DNA from 3 places in the Mesorhizobium sp. ISC15 genome. Region 1 is predicted to be linked to each of the others. Evidence: riboswitches for the same ligand, from Rfam matches in the RefSeq annotation. Region 1 holds a riboswitch; each other region holds the start of a gene.
The links. A riboswitch is a leader RNA that binds a small molecule or an ion and turns the genes downstream of it on or off. The one in region 1 is predicted to bind thiamine pyrophosphate.
Positions count from the first base shown of each region.

Region 2: it holds a riboswitch for thiamine pyrophosphate, as region 1 does, so the genes downstream of both, thiB (thiamine ABC transporter substrate binding subunit) here and RPG13_RS33385 (MFS transporter) in region 1, are expected to answer to the same signal.
Region 3: it holds a riboswitch for thiamine pyrophosphate, as region 1 does, so the genes downstream of both, RPG13_RS27000 (YkoF family thiamine/hydroxymethylpyrimidine-binding protein) here and RPG13_RS33385 (MFS transporter) in region 1, are expected to answer to the same signal.

Region 1 is NZ_JAVSPX010000002.1:109,417-114,818, forward strand. It holds gene RPG13_RS33380 (LysR substrate-binding domain-containing protein) at 1-601, shown strand, start outside; partial or broken gene RPG13_RS33385 (MFS transporter) at 800-1,972, opposite strand; TPP riboswitch at 2,003-2,119, opposite strand; gene RPG13_RS33390 (hypothetical protein) at 2,514-3,197, opposite strand; gene RPG13_RS33395 (TauD/TfdA dioxygenase family protein) at 3,930-4,859, opposite strand; gene RPG13_RS33400 (DNA -binding domain-containing protein) at 5,204-5,402, opposite strand, start outside.
Region 2 is NZ_JAVSPX010000001.1:694,782-700,183, reverse strand. It holds gene RPG13_RS03510 (ABC-F family ATP-binding cassette domain-containing protein) at 1-1,697, opposite strand, end outside; gene RPG13_RS03505 (thiamine diphosphokinase) at 1,699-2,343, opposite strand; TPP riboswitch at 2,446-2,560, shown strand; gene thiB (thiamine ABC transporter substrate binding subunit) at 2,604-3,614, shown strand; gene thiP (thiamine/thiamine pyrophosphate ABC transporter permease) at 3,848-5,402, shown strand, end outside.
Region 3 is NZ_JAVSPX010000001.1:5,592,401-5,597,802, forward strand. It holds gene RPG13_RS26990 (aspartate aminotransferase family protein) at 1-571, shown strand, start outside; gene RPG13_RS26995 (alcohol dehydrogenase family protein) at 580-1,689, shown strand; gene RPG13_RS27000 (YkoF family thiamine/hydroxymethylpyrimidine-binding protein) at 1,699-2,307, opposite strand; TPP riboswitch at 2,298-2,409, opposite strand; gene RPG13_RS27005 (aspartate aminotransferase family protein) at 2,756-4,132, opposite strand; gene RPG13_RS27010 (NAD(P)/FAD-dependent oxidoreductase) at 4,407-4,988, shown strand; gene RPG13_RS27015 (hypothetical protein) at 5,318-5,402, shown strand, end outside.

The sequences.
Region 1 (5,402 bases):
AGTGGTTCTGGATGTGGAAACCGATCTGGCGGTCGTGTGGCTCATGCCGCGCCTGACGGCGCAGGCGCTGGACGCGCTGCGGCTCAACGTTGATCTCCGCTGCCGCCCGGACCCGCCGCGCAGCCTGCCAGGCGATGTCGATCTGGTGCTGACCTGGGGACCGGCGGCGCTGATCGGCTTTCGCTCCGAGCCCTTCCTTGATCTCAACGCGTTCCCGGTCGCCTCGCCCGCATTGATCGCCAAGGGCCCAGATCCGGTCTCACCAGGCTTCTACGCTGCGCACAGGCTGATCCACGAGCGCGGGCTCTACTGGTGGCGGCGCTATTGCGAAGCGGCAGGCGTCATGCTGGACGATGTCGACAACCACCTGTTCTTCAACCGCACCCATCTGTGCATCGACGCGGCGCTGCGCGGCCTTGGCATTGCCATCGGCGACCATCTCTCCTGCGGCCAGCATCTGCGCTCGGGGCGTCTTGTTCAGCTTCCCGGCCCGGTGCTGCCAGGACGGGAACAGTATCATCTGCTGACCCCTGACACGGCGCACCTGTCACGGCCCGCGCGACAAATGCGCGACTGGTTGAGGAAGGCAGCGAAGAATTGAAAGGGACTCGCTGAAAGAACCCCAGCCAACTCTGGTCTGTCTGCAAATTAGTCGTTTAGCATGGGAGCTTTCGGTGGCCGCTCGCGACCCTGTGCTGCCTTAGTTGCTGCTGCTGGAAGGTCGTTATCGAGCGCCACGGGGGCTCCTCACCGCACTGCTTTTTTCAAGCGCAAACAGCGCGCGTTTATCAGGACGGCATCACGTCCGATAGGACTGAGAATCGCCTGGGACGAGCGCCGCGAGCACAGCCGCCAACAGCCCGCACCCGGCGAAAAAAAGCATGATGGAGAACAGCGCATAGGTTGCGTTGCTCTCCGTCAGGACGGCCCCTGTGATCGAGGAAAGGGCTGCGCCACCCGCAAGGGTCATAGCGCCTGCCAAGCCGGCCGCGCTTCCAGCCAGGTTCGGCCGCACCGAAAGCGCGCCGGCATCGGCGTTCGGCATGGTCAAGCCATTGCCGATGCCGACCAGAATGCAAGGGCCGAATAGCGCAATCACATGCCTGTCATCTGCGAAAAACAGGACCAGACAAATCGCAGGGCCGGCACAGCGACGATGCGCCCCACTATCATCATGGTGGTCAGAGGGAAACGGCCGGCGTAACGTCCGGACAGGAGCTACCCAACACGAAGCCCGCTGTTATGCTGCCGATGTAAAAGCCAAGCGAGGCCGATGACACGTCGAATATTGCAGCAACAAGTGGGGCGCCAGCGAGAAACGCGTAGCCCGCACCGACCAAGAACCCCATGCACAGCGCGTAGGCCCAAAAACCGGGTGCGCGGAACAGCGCCGGATAGGCGTGGAATTGCTGGACGAGGCAAACATCACGATGCCGGCTAGGGCAAGACCCCAGAAAATCGCCCGCCAGCCCAAGGTTTCATCCACCACACCGCCAAGCGCCGGGCCGATCATCGGGGCCAGCGCCCAGATCATCGCCGCATAACTGATCCGGCTCGCCGTCTGCTCTTTGCCGGCCGTATCCCTGATAATCGCCATCGAAATTGGATGGCAGGACGTGATTGCCGCCTGGAGCAAACGGAACGCAAGAAAGGTCCAAATATCGGATGCAAAGGCGCAGCCGATCGACCCGATCGTGAACGTGGCAAGACTGACCATGACGATCGGCCGACGCCCGAACCGATCGGATAGCGGACCCATGATCAGTTCCAATGCGACGGCCACTATCGCGTAACCGGCTAACGACAGGCTCACGAGAGCATAATCGGCGCGGAAATCCTGCGCGATATTCGCCAGTGATGGCAGAAAGACGTTCAACGGCAGCACCGAAAGGGCGCATAGGTGGGTCAACGTCGAAAGTTTAGGCGTGAGCGCTGAATGCCGGGCCGTGGTCGTTGATTTTTCGGGTGTCATTGCGGCCACTTGTTTGAGGCCGGCAAAGGAGAGAGGCGTCAGACCCGTCCCTTCGCCGGCATGATCCGGATCAGGTTCAAAGGGTCACTGTGCTGCCTTCGGCCAACAGTATCTCAGCCCCTTGACGGGGCACCCCTCGGTATCTGCGAAGTTATCTCAACCTTGAATAACAAGCACGCCTTATTTGGCCGGGGCGCTGATGGCCAACGACCGCTTTTTCGTCGCAAATATCCCGAAACCTTCGACACGGTTTTGCGACTGCGACAAAAGGTCCGCTTTGCGGGCTTAGCCGCGAGGTGGCGCCTGGCGTCTTGACACAGCCGCCGTATCAAGAACCCAGGCCGGGTGGCACCTCTGGCAGGCTGATGAAAACAAGTCACTTGAAGGAGTTCGCCATGCGCAAGATCGCCATGGATTCTCACGCCCTTATTTCAGCACTGCCGCTCGCCTGCCCGACTCGGCCGGGGTCAGCCTTCACCGCCAAACTGATTGGCGCGGCGACGTTCCTATCGGGTCAGGCGAAGCTTCTCGAAGGTGCCGCTCATCTCGTTGCCCTGGCCCGGTCGATCGCCCTCTCAGTCTCGCGATTGGCGGAGTTGCTCTTGAGGCGCGAGCCGGCGAGCTCGAGGAGCGCGTAGGCTATCTCGTCCTCGGTCCAGCCGGATTCCGCTGCCCGCTCAGCCAATTGCTGAAAGGCCGGTTCCAAGGCGAGCTGGCATTGAAGACCGCGATCTGGATGGTCGACCGGGCAGCTTGGTTCCACGATCGCAACGCGTGATCGCTTCATTGCAGGCCATGGGCTCTCGCCCCTCTCCTTTTGCCACACGAGGCGCGCCAGCTCACGTGTCGTTGGTGCGCGCCACGGCAACCGCTTCATCTTGTCAACCAGCCGCTCCAGCGATCCGGCGCGCTCCAGCTCCGCAAAGAAATGGTGCGGCGTGACGCTACCGAGCCGGTGCATCTCGGCCAGGTTCCACACATACGGATAGTCGACCATGAAATCGGATCGAGGCGAGGCCTTGGACGATTCAGCCTTGGTCAGGATGCCGCCGCCCACAAGCCGATCAGCCTTGTCGATGATTTGGCGCACCCTCGATTTCGACAGGCCATGTTCCTGCGCCAGGTCGGCGAAACTCTTGCCCTTCAGAAAGCCTTCGACCAGGGCGACATTCCTATGGACGGTCGGGCTAAACGCCCAACAGGCGCGCAGTTTTTCCAGTATCATTCCGTTCGTTCATCCGGTTGTTCGCCCCCCTTGCAAACCCTACCCGGCCAAATCGGCGCTTGGAAGACCCACCAGACTCACGTCATGGCCTCGGGAAAGTACCCGGCCGACGGCCATGTGAATACGAAAGATGCTGGCGATCACCATGATCGTTGGTGACCGCTGACCTCGCGAATGTCGGGTTCGACGGCACACCGGGAGCTCTCGGCAACGTTGAATATTCCGTTTGTAGATGGTTGTTTTCGTCGTCGAGGCTGGATCCATCAGGATCGGTGTCGACGATTCTATATTTGAGGAACCCAAATTCGTTTGACTCGCGCAATTCGCTGTCCGGCGTATCATCGCAAGCGCGGGATTGCGACATCCTGCGAAGTGCCCGCGTTGCTGGAATGGAATTTGCGGAAGTAAAAAGGCCCCGGCGCTGGGTCGGCGCGCCGGGGCCTTCAGGCATGTACGAGCTACCACAATGTCCAGTTATGATCGTGCGCTATTATAAATGAACAAACCGGTGAATGATCGCTATCCGGAGGTGCAGGCGGGCGAGATGGTGGGGCGGTGAGGGACCTGTACCGCAGCAGCGACCCGAGCCATGCGCCACGCTGCAGGACCTCGATTTCGGGCCAAGCCTCGAGCCAGCAACTCGCCTTGCTTCTCGGAAATCATAAGGCTTTGTGGGGCGGTTAAGCCGCGCGATATGGCCGCGGCGATACGAAGTTTACCCTGTTCAGACGGTCAGGCTGCCTTCGCCGCCGGCTTAGCTGCCTTGACATGGGTTATACTGCGGCGACCGTCGACGCCGACCGGAACGTCACCGTCAACCGTAGCGCGACGCACAACCCGGTGCTGGTCGCCATAGTCGTTGACCGCATAATGCTGGGTAGCACGGTTGTCCCAGATAGCGACGTCGCCTACTTGCCAGCGCCACCGCACGGTATTTTCCGGGGCAGTGACGTAGGACTGGAACACCTCATGGAGCTTGGCGGAATCGCTCTTGGAAAGGCCGACGAGGCGCTGCACGAAATTGCCGAGCAGCAGCGACTTCTCCCCGGTTTCCGGATGGACGCGCACGACCGGATGCTCGGTCTCGTAGATCGTCGATGTGAAGATTTCCTCGAAGTGCTTCTTCTCTTCGGCTGTGGCGCGCGGGCGCACGGCTGTGTAGTCGTAGGCATTGCTATGAATAGCCCACAGATTGTCCGCCAATATTTTGAGCGGCGCCGGCAGATTCTCGTACGCGGCGTGCGTGTTGGACCAGATCGTGTCGCCCCCCGTCGCCGGAATGACGACGCCACGTAGGACCGAGAATTTCGGATAGGCATCGACGAAAGTCACGTCGGTATGCCACTGGTCTGCCCTGCCACCGCCACGGCCGGAATCGAGATTGAGAATTGAGGCCGTGCCGGCTGCCGGCCCCTGCGTGGGATGAGGTACAAGGTCACCCAGACGCCGCGCGAACAATTCCTGCTCCGCATCGTCGAGATGCTCCTGGCCGCGGAAGAAGATCACCTTGTGTTTTAGAAGAAGCTGGTTGATGGCTGCTATCGCTGCGTCCGAAAGGTCTCCGCCAAGGCGGACGCCTCTGATTTCAGCTCCAACACGGCTGATCAGCTGTACAACGTCGGAGTCAGGAATGGTCTGGTTGACAAGGACTGGATTGCTCATGGGGATCTCCTGATTGATCTTGGAAGGGGACAGCAAGTCACATCCGGCCAGCGGATGTCGCGCGGCGTTGAAAGTCTCATCGCGAGTCAACAGAGCTATTGAACAAGATAATCGACTTAAACATAGAAATAATGTTCCAAATTAAACTGGCTCGACGAAAGAGCCGTCTCCGTTGCTCCGGTCTCGGTGTTGAGTTCTCTCTGGGCAAGGAAACGGCGCTAGATGGGGGTTTGATGGTGCAAGATCCAGCGCCGGATCAGGAAGGCCATCGCGGAAGCAACGGATCGCCTTGCTAGTGGACGCCTGGACCAATCTGCTGCTGAGGAGCTGCCGCCCATTCTCCGTTATCCCGCGAACAATTCTTTGTACCCTGTCGTCACCATCCAGTTCGCCCGATCGAGATGGCTTCGCGCGGCTTTGCGGGCGCGCTCCGGTTCCTGTACCGGATCGATGCCGAGGATCTCCTGCGCCATCTCCTCATAGCTGGCATCATCAGCGGCCGCATCCAGGAACCTCAGGTACAGCGTGTGGTGCTGCTTATCG
Region 2 (5,402 bases), on a different contig from region 1:
TAATAGGCCGGGTCGGCGATGTTGTCCTCCAGCCGTGAGATCGAGGCGGTCACCGCCTCGATCTTCTTGGGCAGCGATTCCAGCGCGAATTTCTGCTTGAACGACAGTTTCTTTGCCGGGCCCTTCGGCGCAGCTGCTTCGGTCCTGGCTGCCGCCGTCGCTTCGCTGGTCTCGGCCTTCGTCCGCGCCTTGCGGTCGTCCAGCCTGGTGCCGCCGCGCTGCGCCAGCATGTCGGAATAGCCGCCGGCATATTCGATCCAGCGGCCGCCGCCGTCCGGCGCGATCAGGCTGGTCACGGTGCGGTCGAGGAAATCGCGGTCGTGGCTGACCAGGATGACGGTGCCGGCAAAACCGGCGACCAGCTCCTGCAGCAGTTCCAGCGTCTCCATGTCGAGATCGTTGGTCGGCTCGTCGAGCACCAGAAGGTTTGCCGGCCGTGCCAGCACGCGGGCCAGCAACAGCCGCGCTCGCTCGCCGCCCGAAAGCTCACGCACCGGCGTGCGCGCCTGTTCCGGTTTGAACAGGAAATCCTTCATGTAGGAGACGACGTGGCGCTGCTCGCCATTGATGACAAGGTTCTCGCCGCGTCCGTCGGTGAGGTATTGCGCCAGTGTCTCTTGCGGATCGACCGCCTCGCGCTTCTGGTCGAGTGTGGCGATCTCCAGATTGGTGCCGAGCCGCACCGTGCCTGAGTCCGGTTTCAATTCGCCGGTCAGCATCTTCAAGAGCGTCGTCTTGCCGGCGCCGTTCGGCCCGACCAAGCCGACGCGGTCGCCGCGCTGAATACGGGTCGAGAAGCCCTTGACCACGGTGAGGTCGCCAAAGCTCTTCTCGATGTTCTTGGCCTCGATCACCAGCTTGCCGGATTCGGCGGCGTCGCTGGCCACCATGGTCGCCGCGCCCTCGGCGCCGCGATGGCCACGAAAGCGCTGGCGCATGGTCTGCAACTCGCCGAGCCGGCGCATGTTGCGCTTGCGTCGCGCCGTCACGCCATAACGCAGCCAGTGCTCCTCGCGCACGATCTGGCGGCCGAGCTTGTGCTGCTCGCGCTCTTCTTCTTCCAGCACCGTGTCGCGCCATTCCTCGAAATGGCCAAAACCCTTGTCGAGACGGCGGGTCTGGCCGCGGTCGAGCCAGACGGTGGCGCGTGACACGCGCTCGAGGAAGCGGCGGTCGTGCGAGATGACAATCAGCGCCGAAGAGGTGCGGGCAAGCTCCTCCTCCAGCCACTCGATGACCGACAGGTCGAGATGGTTGGTCGGCTCATCGAGGAGGAGAATGTCGGGCTCCGGCGCCATGACGCGGGCAAGGGCAGCGCGCCGCGCCTCGCCGCCGGACAGGTCGTTCGGTCGTTCCTCGCCGGACAGGCCGAGATGCTCCATCAGATAGGTGGCGCGGTAGGGGTCATCGGCGGGTCCAAGCCCCGCCTCGACATAGGCGCGGACGCTGGCGAAACCATCCATGTCTGGCATTTGCGGCAGGTAGCGCACTGTCGCCGAAGGCTGGCGGAACATCTCGCCGTCCTGCGGCTCGATCAATCCCGCAGCGATCTTGAGCAACGTCGACTTGCCCGAGCCGTTGCGGCCGACCAAAGCGATCTTGTCGCCCGCCGACGCTGTCAGTTCCGCCCCGTCGAGCAGCGGCGTGCCACCAAAAGTCAGCTTTATCCCGTCGAGATTGAGAAGTGGCGGCGCCATGTCAGCTTTCAGGTAGGGGAAAAGGATGGGCGAGCAACAGCGCGCGGCCGCTGCCCAGCGCGATTTCGAGCCGGCCCTTGACCTCGTTGGAAATGGTCAGCGATGAGCCGAACGCGACCTCGACGTGGTTCAGCGGCCATTTGGCGCCGGTAACGGTCAAGCCGGAAAGGTCGGAGAAGCCGAGGATCGAAAACAGCGTGCTGTCGGCGTAGTCGAAGCCGGTCTTTCCGGGAAGCAAGGGGATGCCTTCCTGGGCGCCGCTGGTCAAAAGCACCTCTATGCCTGCCTCGGCCAGCCGGATGCTGAGCGCGAGGTGCAGGAAGGCGTGGTCGGTGCGCTTGCCGCCGAACGCGCCGGCGAGCACGAGCCCGGTCGCGCCGCGTTCGAGCGCAGCGGCGATAGCCAGCTCGCCGTCGGTCTTGTCCTTTTCTGCCGGAAACACCTGGCGGGGCACGGCGGCCAGATCGTCCGGCAAGTCCGCCGGCACCGAATCGAAGTCGCCGACCCAGAGTTCCGGCGTCAGCTCCAGCGTCCGGGCATGGCCGATGCCAGCGTCGGCGGCGATGACACGGGAGCCTTCGACCTGGCGGTCGAGCAGCGGCGTGCGGATAAGATCGCCGCCAAGCAGGATGGTGAATTTGCTCATATGCGTGGCCCTTACCAGCCCTGCTTGCGAAACGGAAGGCCGCGCTCCAGATGCCCTGCAAACTTCAGCTTGCGCAGCACTTCGGCCGGGCCTATGTGTCGAAACGCTCTAACGGGGTGCTGGACGTGATCTTCGCGGACCAGCTGAGAGGCAACCATGCCAACCCGCTGAACCTGATCCGGTTTGTACCGGCGGAGGGATTAGACGTTTCGGACAGCCCGACGCCTCAATTCCTTTCAATGTGAACGAAGGAGGCGCCGATGCGCACGTTTTCATACTCTCTTGTTTCGGCAATGCTGCTTGCCGCGTCCGTTCTCGGCACCGGGCCAGCATCCGCGCAGGAGAAACTCACCGTCTATACCTATGAGAGCTTCACCGCCGACTGGGGTCCAGGCCCCGCGGTCAAGAAGGCCTTCGAGGCGGAATGCGGCTGCACTCTCGATTTCGTTGCGGTCGCCGACGGCGTCGCGCTGCTCAATCGCGTCAGATTGGAAGGGGCCGCGACCAAGGCCGACATCGTGCTCGGCCTCGATACCAATCTGACGGTGGAAGCCAAGGCTACCGGCCTGTTTTCGCCGCATGGCCCGGTATCGGACGTCAAGGTGCCGGGCGGCTGGAGCGACGATATTTTTGTGCCGTTCGACTATGGCTATTTCGCCGTCGTCTACGACACCGAAAAGCTGAAGACCCCGCCGAAGAGCCTGAAGGAATTGGTCGAGGGCGATGCCGATGAGAAGATCGTCATCCAGGATCCGCGCACCTCGACGCCCGGTCTCGGCCTGCTGTTGTGGGTGAGATCGGTCTATGGCGACAAGGCGCCGGAAGCCTGGGCCAAGCTCAGGGCAAAGGTGCTCACCGTGACGCCGGGCTGGAGCGAGGCCTATGGCCTGTTCACCAAGGGCGAGGCGCCGATGGTGCTGTCCTACACCACGTCGCCGGCCTATCACATGGTCGCCGAAAACACCGAACGCTATCAGGCGGCGTCCTTCGAGGAGGGCGAGTACCTGCAGATCGAGGTTGCCGGCATCACCACGACTGGTGCGAGGAACCCGCTGGCGGAAAAGTTCCTGGCCTTCATGACCGGTCCGAAATTCCAGAACGTCATTCCCGAGACCAACTGGATGTTTCCTGCCGGCAAGACCGACAAGCCGCTCAACCCAGCCTTCGACAAGCTCGTCAAGCCGACCAAGGCCTTGCTGTTCAGCCCCGAAGAGGTCGCCGCCAACCGCAAGGCCTGGGTCGACGAATGGCTGGCGGTGATGAGCAAGTAGCTTCTGATTGACGATGATCACTCTACGGCGCCCCCCTCTGTCCTGCCGGACATCTCCCCCACGAGGGGGGAGATCGGCCATCATGCCGGCTTTCGCCAATCTCCGACATTGCCGGAATGAGCGGAGCGCTGAACCTGCCAATCTCCCCCCTCGTGGGGGAGATGTCCGGCAGGACAGAGGGGGGCGCGAAGGAACGCAATCCTCGCTAAGAATCTCGAATCTGGTGGTCTAGCGTGCAACGCGCGCCATCATCGGATTCCCGCGTCACAGCTGGCATTCTCGCGCTTGCGGCAATAGCACTTTTGATCGGTGGAGCGTTCGCCGGGCTCATCGTCGAAGGCGCCCGCGACCCGTCCGGCGCCGCGTCGGCCTTCGACCCCTATCTCTTCCGCGTTGTCCGTTTCACCTTATGGCAAGCGCTACTGTCGACACTGCTGTCCGTCCTGCCGGCGCTGCTCGTTGCGCGGGCGCTGTCGCGGCATCCGTGGTTCTTTGGCCGCGGCCTGATCCTGCAGCTCTTCGCCGTGCCGCTGGCGCTGCCGGCCATCGTCGCCGCGCTCGGCATTCTGGCCCTCTATGGCCGTGCCGGCTATTTCGCCGGCCTGCTCAGCGCGATTGGCGGTCAGGGTTGGCCGGGCATATACGGCCTGTCCGGCATCCTCGTCGCCCACGTCTTCTTCAACCTGCCGCTGGCAACGCGGCTGTTCCTTGAAGCGCTGGGGACAGTGCCGGCCGACCAGTGGCGGCTGGCGAGCCAGCTCGGCATGGGCGCCAGACCCGCCTTCCGGCTGATCGAATGGCCGACGCTGCGGGCGGCGCTGCCGGGCGTCGCCGGGCTTGTCTTTATGCTGTGCATCACATCCTTCACCATCGTGCTCACGCTGGGCGGCGGGCCGCGCGCGACGACACTGGAGGTCGCTATCTACCAGGCGCTGCGTTTCGATTTCGATCCTGCCCGCGCGGTGACGCTGACACTGCTGCAGATCGCGCTGACCTTCGTCGTGGTGCTGGTGTTGATGCGGCTCGGCGCCAACACCGTCGGCGATGCCAACCTGTCGGTGGCACCGCGCCGGTATCTTTCGGCAAGCGTCGGCGAGACCGTGCTGAACGCAGCATTGATCGTTCTGGCATTGCTGTTCGTCGCCGGGCCGATGGCGGCCACGGTGATGTCGGGCCTTGGCGCCGATCTTGGCCGGCTGGCGGGCGAGAGCGCTGTGCGGCAAGCGACGCTGACCAGCGCAGTGCTCGCCTTGCTGGCGGCGCTGCTTTCGGTGGCGCTGTCGCTGTCGCTCGTCATGGGACGACGGGCACTGGCCCTGAAGCGTCGCGTCGGCGCCAAGACGCTGCTCGAGCATGCCACCGATACCGGCGCCGGCTTCGTGCTCGTCGTGCCGCCCATCGTCATCGGCGCCGGCTGGTTTCTGCTCCTGCGTACCGTCAGCGACGTCTTCGCGATCGCCCCTGTCATGGTCGTCACCGTCAACGCGGTGATGGCGATGCCGTTTGCCATCCGCGCTATTCGCCCCGGCTATGATGCGGCGAGCGAACGCCACGAACGGCTCTGTTTGCTGCTTGGCATTTCGGGCTGGAACCGGTTCCGGCTGATCGACTGGCCGTCGCTGCGGCGGCCGCTCGCCATGGGTTTCGCCTTTGCCATGGCATTGTCGCTCGGCGATCTCGGCGTCATCGCCCTGTTCGGTAGCGACTCCCTGCAGACACTGCCCTATCTCTTGCTGGCGCGCATGGGCAGCTACCGCACGATGGATGCCGCCGGCCTAGCGCTGCTGC
Region 3 (5,402 bases), on a different contig from region 1:
CACCATGTTCGGCTCCGACCATTACGGCATCAAGCCCGACCTGATCACCATCGCCAAGGGCCTGACCTCGGCCTATGCGCCGCTGTCGGGCGTCATCGTCGCAGACAAGGTCTGGCAGGTGCTGGTGCAGGGTTCCGACAAGCTCGGCAGCATAGGCCATGGCTGGACCTATTCGGCGCATCCGATCTGCGTTGCCGCCGGCGTCGCCAATCTCGAGCTGATCGACGAGATGGACCTGGTGACCAACGCCGGCGAGACCGGCGCCTATTTCCGCGCCGAACTGACGAAAGCCGTCGGCGGCCACAAACATGTCGGTGAGGTGCGCGGCGACGGCATGCTGGCGGCAATCGAGTTCGTCGCCGACCGGGACGACCGCGTGTTCTTCGACGCCTCGCAGAAGATCGGGCCGCAGGTCGCGACCGCCCTTGCGGCAAGCGGCGTCATCGGCCGCGCCATGCCGCAAGGCGACATTCTCGGCTTCGCGCCGCCGCTCTGCCTGACGCGCGAAGAGGCCGACATCGTCGTGTCGAAGACGGCGGATGCGGTGAAGAGCGTGTTTGCCAACATCTGAAAACTGACATGAACGCCATGACCAAAACCCTCCCCGCCACCATGGCCGCCGTGCAGCTGACTGGTCACGGCGGACCGGAAAAGCTCGTCTACCGCACCGACGTGAAAGTGCCGTCGCCCGCCCCTGACGAAGTGCTGATCAAGGTCACCGCTTGCGGCATGAACAACACCGATGTCTGGGTGCGACAGGGCGCCTATGGCACGGAGGAAGATGCTGCCGCCGTATCGACCTGGCGGCGTCAGGGCAACACGCTGACCTTCCCGCGCATCCAGGGCACCGACACGGTCGGCCACATCGTCTCAGTCGGCGATGGTGTCTCGCCGAACCGTATCGGCGAGCGGGTGATGGTCGACTTCTCCATCTACAACCGCGACGACGATTCACTCGCCGACATCGACTATATGGGCCACGGCCGCGACGGCGGCTATGCCGAGTATCAGACCGTGCCGGCCGAGAACGCCCATGTCGTCGACACCGAGTTGACCGATGTCGAACTCGCCACCTTCTGTTGCGCCTATCTCACCGGCGAGCAGATGCTGGAACGTGCCGCATTGAAGGCCGGCGAGCGCGTGCTGGTCACCGGCGCGTCGGGCGGCGTCGGCTCCGGCATCGTGCAGCTGGCGCGGGCGCGCGGCGCCGTCCCCTATGCAGTCGTCGGCAAGGGCAAGGAACAGGCCGTGCTCGACATCGGCGCCGAGGCGGTGATCACCCGGGGTGTGGCCGACCTGCCGGCTGCGGTAAATGAGGCAACCGGCGGCCAGCCGATCGACGTGGTTGCCGATCTGGTCGGCGGCGCGATCTTCAACGATCTGCTGCGCATCCTCAGGCCCGAAGGCCGCTACACCACAGCCGGCGCAATTGCCGGCCCGGTCGTGCAGCTCGATCTGCGCACCATGTATCTCAAGCAGTTGCAGTTGCACGGCTCGAGCCAGGGCACGCGGCACGACTTCCGCCGTATTGTTCGCTACATCGAAGACAAGAAGATCCGGCCGCTGGTCGGCGGCGTCTACAGGCTCTCCGATTTCCACCGCGCCCAAGCGGATTTCATCGCCAAGGATTTCGTCGGCAAGCTGGTGGTCGTTCCAGACGCCATTTCGGATCTCGCAGCGACCCGTTGATAGCCAACACTAACAAGGACTCGGGCTGTTCGCCGACACGGTGAGATCGAGCGCGACATGGCCTTGCGGCGCGCCGAAACGAAGGAAGGCTTCCGACAGCGTCGCGAACACCGGTCCGGCATCGCCTCTCAGCTTCGTGCAGAAATTCTTCGACCTGTCGAAGACGCCCGAAATCTTGAGGAAGTCGATGCAGCCGTAGATCTCATCCATGTGATGGCCCTCGCCGAGCGGATAGAGCGAGAACTGCGCGGCGACCTCTTGTCCGAGTTTTTTCGCACCATCGACATGCGCCCGCGCCGCGCCGATGCGCTCGGCCAGGGACAGCTCGTGGCTGCTGCCGGAAATCGGTGTGCAGATCGGATCGTCAGGCTCGCCCGGACAGCCGCGCGACACCGTCGCCGACAACACGCAATGCAAGCCACTCGCCGCCGCCGATGCGAAGAGGTCGCGCATGGCCGGGAAAAGCTGTTCCGGCGGGCCGACGATCAGCGTCGAGATGTCGTCGGTCTCGATGCGGAAATTCGGTCGATACGGATCGAGCGCCGAAAGCGCCCCAAGGATGACGCCGACGAAATCGTCGCACATCGGATACAGGGAAATCTGTGCACCTGAAAACATGGTCGCCTCGCTCCGCTGGCATTACCCAGATCAGCTTGAGGGACCGAAGGCTTGCACCCACCATCTCAGCCCCGGCAATACGGAGCGCCCCTGTCGATATGGGCGACGTAGCACCCGCGCAACGGATGTTCAAGTGTGGCCCAGGGCAATCGTTCCCAGCAATCGCTTCAGACCAATTACCGAGCTTGGCGGCGCCGCCGAAGCTGCCGATCTCCCCCCTTGCGGGGGAGATGCCGGCAGGCAGAGGGGGTGCTTCCCTCCGACCTGTCAATCGATCGCAGCCGCGCCCTCAAGCTGATTCGGGTTGGCAAGGCTGAAGTCGAAAGTTGGCGATCCTTCACACCCCCTCTGTCCTACCGGACATCTCCCCCGCAAGGGGGGAGATTGGATACCGCTTCGGCTTCGCCAATCACCAAGGCCCATTCAGCTCTGGCTTTGGACGACCTGATCAGCTCTGTGATCCGACCTGCTTGACCGCGGCTTCGAGCGATCTTTCAAACGCGTCGATCATCTGATCGACCTGGGGCTCTGCGATGATCAGCGGCGGGCAGAAGGCCAGCGCGTCGCCCATGTTGCGCGAGATGACGCCGTTCTGCTGCATGAAGCCGTTGACAAGCCCGCCCAGCGCGCCGGCCGTCTCCCACGGCGTCTTGGTCACCTTATCGCCGACCAGTTCGACCGCCGCGATCAGGCCGACGCCACGCACCTCGCCGACAAGCGGGTGCGAAGCGAGGTTGCGCAGCCGTTTCTGCATATGCGCGCCGACCGTGCGCGCATTGCCGACAAGGTCGCGCTCCTCGATCAGCTTCAGGTTCTCGAGCGCGACCGCCGCCGCGACGGGATGGCCGCCGCCGGTGAAGCCATGACCGAAGGTGCCGATCCGATTGCTTTCGTCGGCAATCGGCTCGAACATTTTCTCGTTGATCAGCAGGGCCGAGATCGGCAGGTAGGAGGAAGAGATCTGCTTCGACAGCACCATGATGTCAGGCCTGATGCCGAAGGTCTGCGAACCGAACATCTCGCCGGTTCGGCCAAAACCGCAGATGACCTCGTCGGCGACGATCAGGATGTCGTACTTCGACAGGACCGCCTGTATCTTCTCCCAGTAGCCGGCCGGGGGAACGATGACGCCGCCGGCGCCCATGATCGGCTCGCCGAAGAAGGCGGCGATGGTTTCCGGGCCCTCGGCCAGGATCAGCTTTTCCAAGTCGTCGGCAAGCCGGCTCGAAAACTGCTCTTCGCTCTCGCCTGGCAGCGCCTCGCGCCAATGGTGCGGTGTCGACGTGTGCAGCACATTGGCGATCGGCAGGTCGAAGGAAATGTGATTGTTGGGCAGGCCGGTCAGGCTTGCCGAGGCGATGGTGACGCCGTGATAGCCGCGAATGCGGCTGATGATCTTCTTGCGTGCCGGCTGGCCGAGCGCATTCGACCGGTACCAGATCATCTTCATGGCCGTGTCGTTGGCCTCGGAGCCGGAATTGGTGAAATACGCCTTGCTCATCGGCACCGGCGCCATCTGCACCAGCTTCTCGGCGAGATCGATCAGCGGCGAATGCGATTTGGAGCCGAAGTCGTGATAATAAGGCAGCTTGGACATCTGGCGCACCGCCGCATCGACCAGCCGCTTCTCCGAGAAGCCGACCGCGACGCTCCAAAGCCCGGCCATCGCCTCGATGTAGCGGTTGCCGGCCAGATCCTCGACATAGATGCCGTCGCCCTTCTCGATCACGAGCGGCCCTGCCTCCTCATGCTTGCGGGCATTGGTGTAGGCGTGCATGTGGTAGCTGATGTCGCGGGCTTCGGGAGAATTCGGTCGTGCGTCCATGATGGTTCCTGTCCTGCATGCCGGGACTAGGCCCTGCCGCCGTTTCGGCGCGTATCGCCTCTTGCATTATGCTGTTGGATGCATCTGTTTCTCGTAAGGGTGTCAAGCCCTTTCCGAAGGGCTGGCGGGTGGACGCAGACATGCTGAATTTCAGCTTCGAGGTCGCAGAACGCGAGAACCTGCGCGGAGCCGCCTATGCGCATCGCCGGATCGTGATCGTCGAACGGCTCACCGGCAGCACAACAACAAGGCTGAGGTGGCCCGATCATGGACCATGTCGACTGCATCGTGGCCGGCGCCGGCGTCATTGGCCTCGCGATTGCGCGAGAGATGGCGCAACGCGGCCCTGGACAACCTGATCCTCGAAGCCGAGAACGCCATCGGCACCGGGACCAGCTCGCGCAATTCCGAGGTCATCCATGCGGGCATCTACTATCCGGCCGGATCGCAGAAGGCCCGGCTCTGCGTGGCAGGCCGGGAACAGCTTTACCGTTATTGCGAGGAGCGGGCGGTTCCGCATGCGCGCTGCGGCAAGCTCATCGTCGCCACAGATGCCGAACAGGAGCCGGCGCTTGCTTCCATCCTGGCCAACGCCTCTGCTTGCGGCGCGGGCGACCTGACACCCTTGACCGCAGCAGAGGCACGCGCGCTAGAGCCCAAGCTGCGGTGCACGGCCGCCGCCCTGCTGTCGCCCGCCACCGGCATCATCGACAGCCACGCCCTGATGCTTGCTTTGCGGGGCGACGTAGAGGAGCACGGGGGCACTCAGCCTCAACACCCGCATCGTCTGCGGCCGCATCGAGGGTGGGCGCATCGTTCTCGACACGGTCGACAGCACCAGCGGCGAGCGCTTTGAGATCGTCACCGCGCGCTTCATCAACGCCGCCGGGCTTGGCGCCACGACGCTTGCCCGCTCACTTGACGGGCTCGACCCGCAATTCGTGCCGGAACTTCGCTATGCCAAGGGCAATTATTTTTCGGTCGCCGGCCGGGCGCCGTTCTCGCGGCTGGTCTATCCCATACCCGAGCCGACACCGCGCGGGCGTGCCGCTGCCAAAGGCATAATCCAAACGCCCGTAAGCCATCCGTAAGCCGGGGTCGCAGAACCTCGGTCCGTCGATCACAGCCGATCACCGGAAGCCTCGAGCTCTCCGGAACCGTCGGCTCCATGACGAGGAGGGTTCGATGCGATTCGACAACGATCACGCGCCGCTCCGCCGGGACGACGCGCTATCCGAATGGCATACTGCCTCGGCGCTGGCCGAGCTCT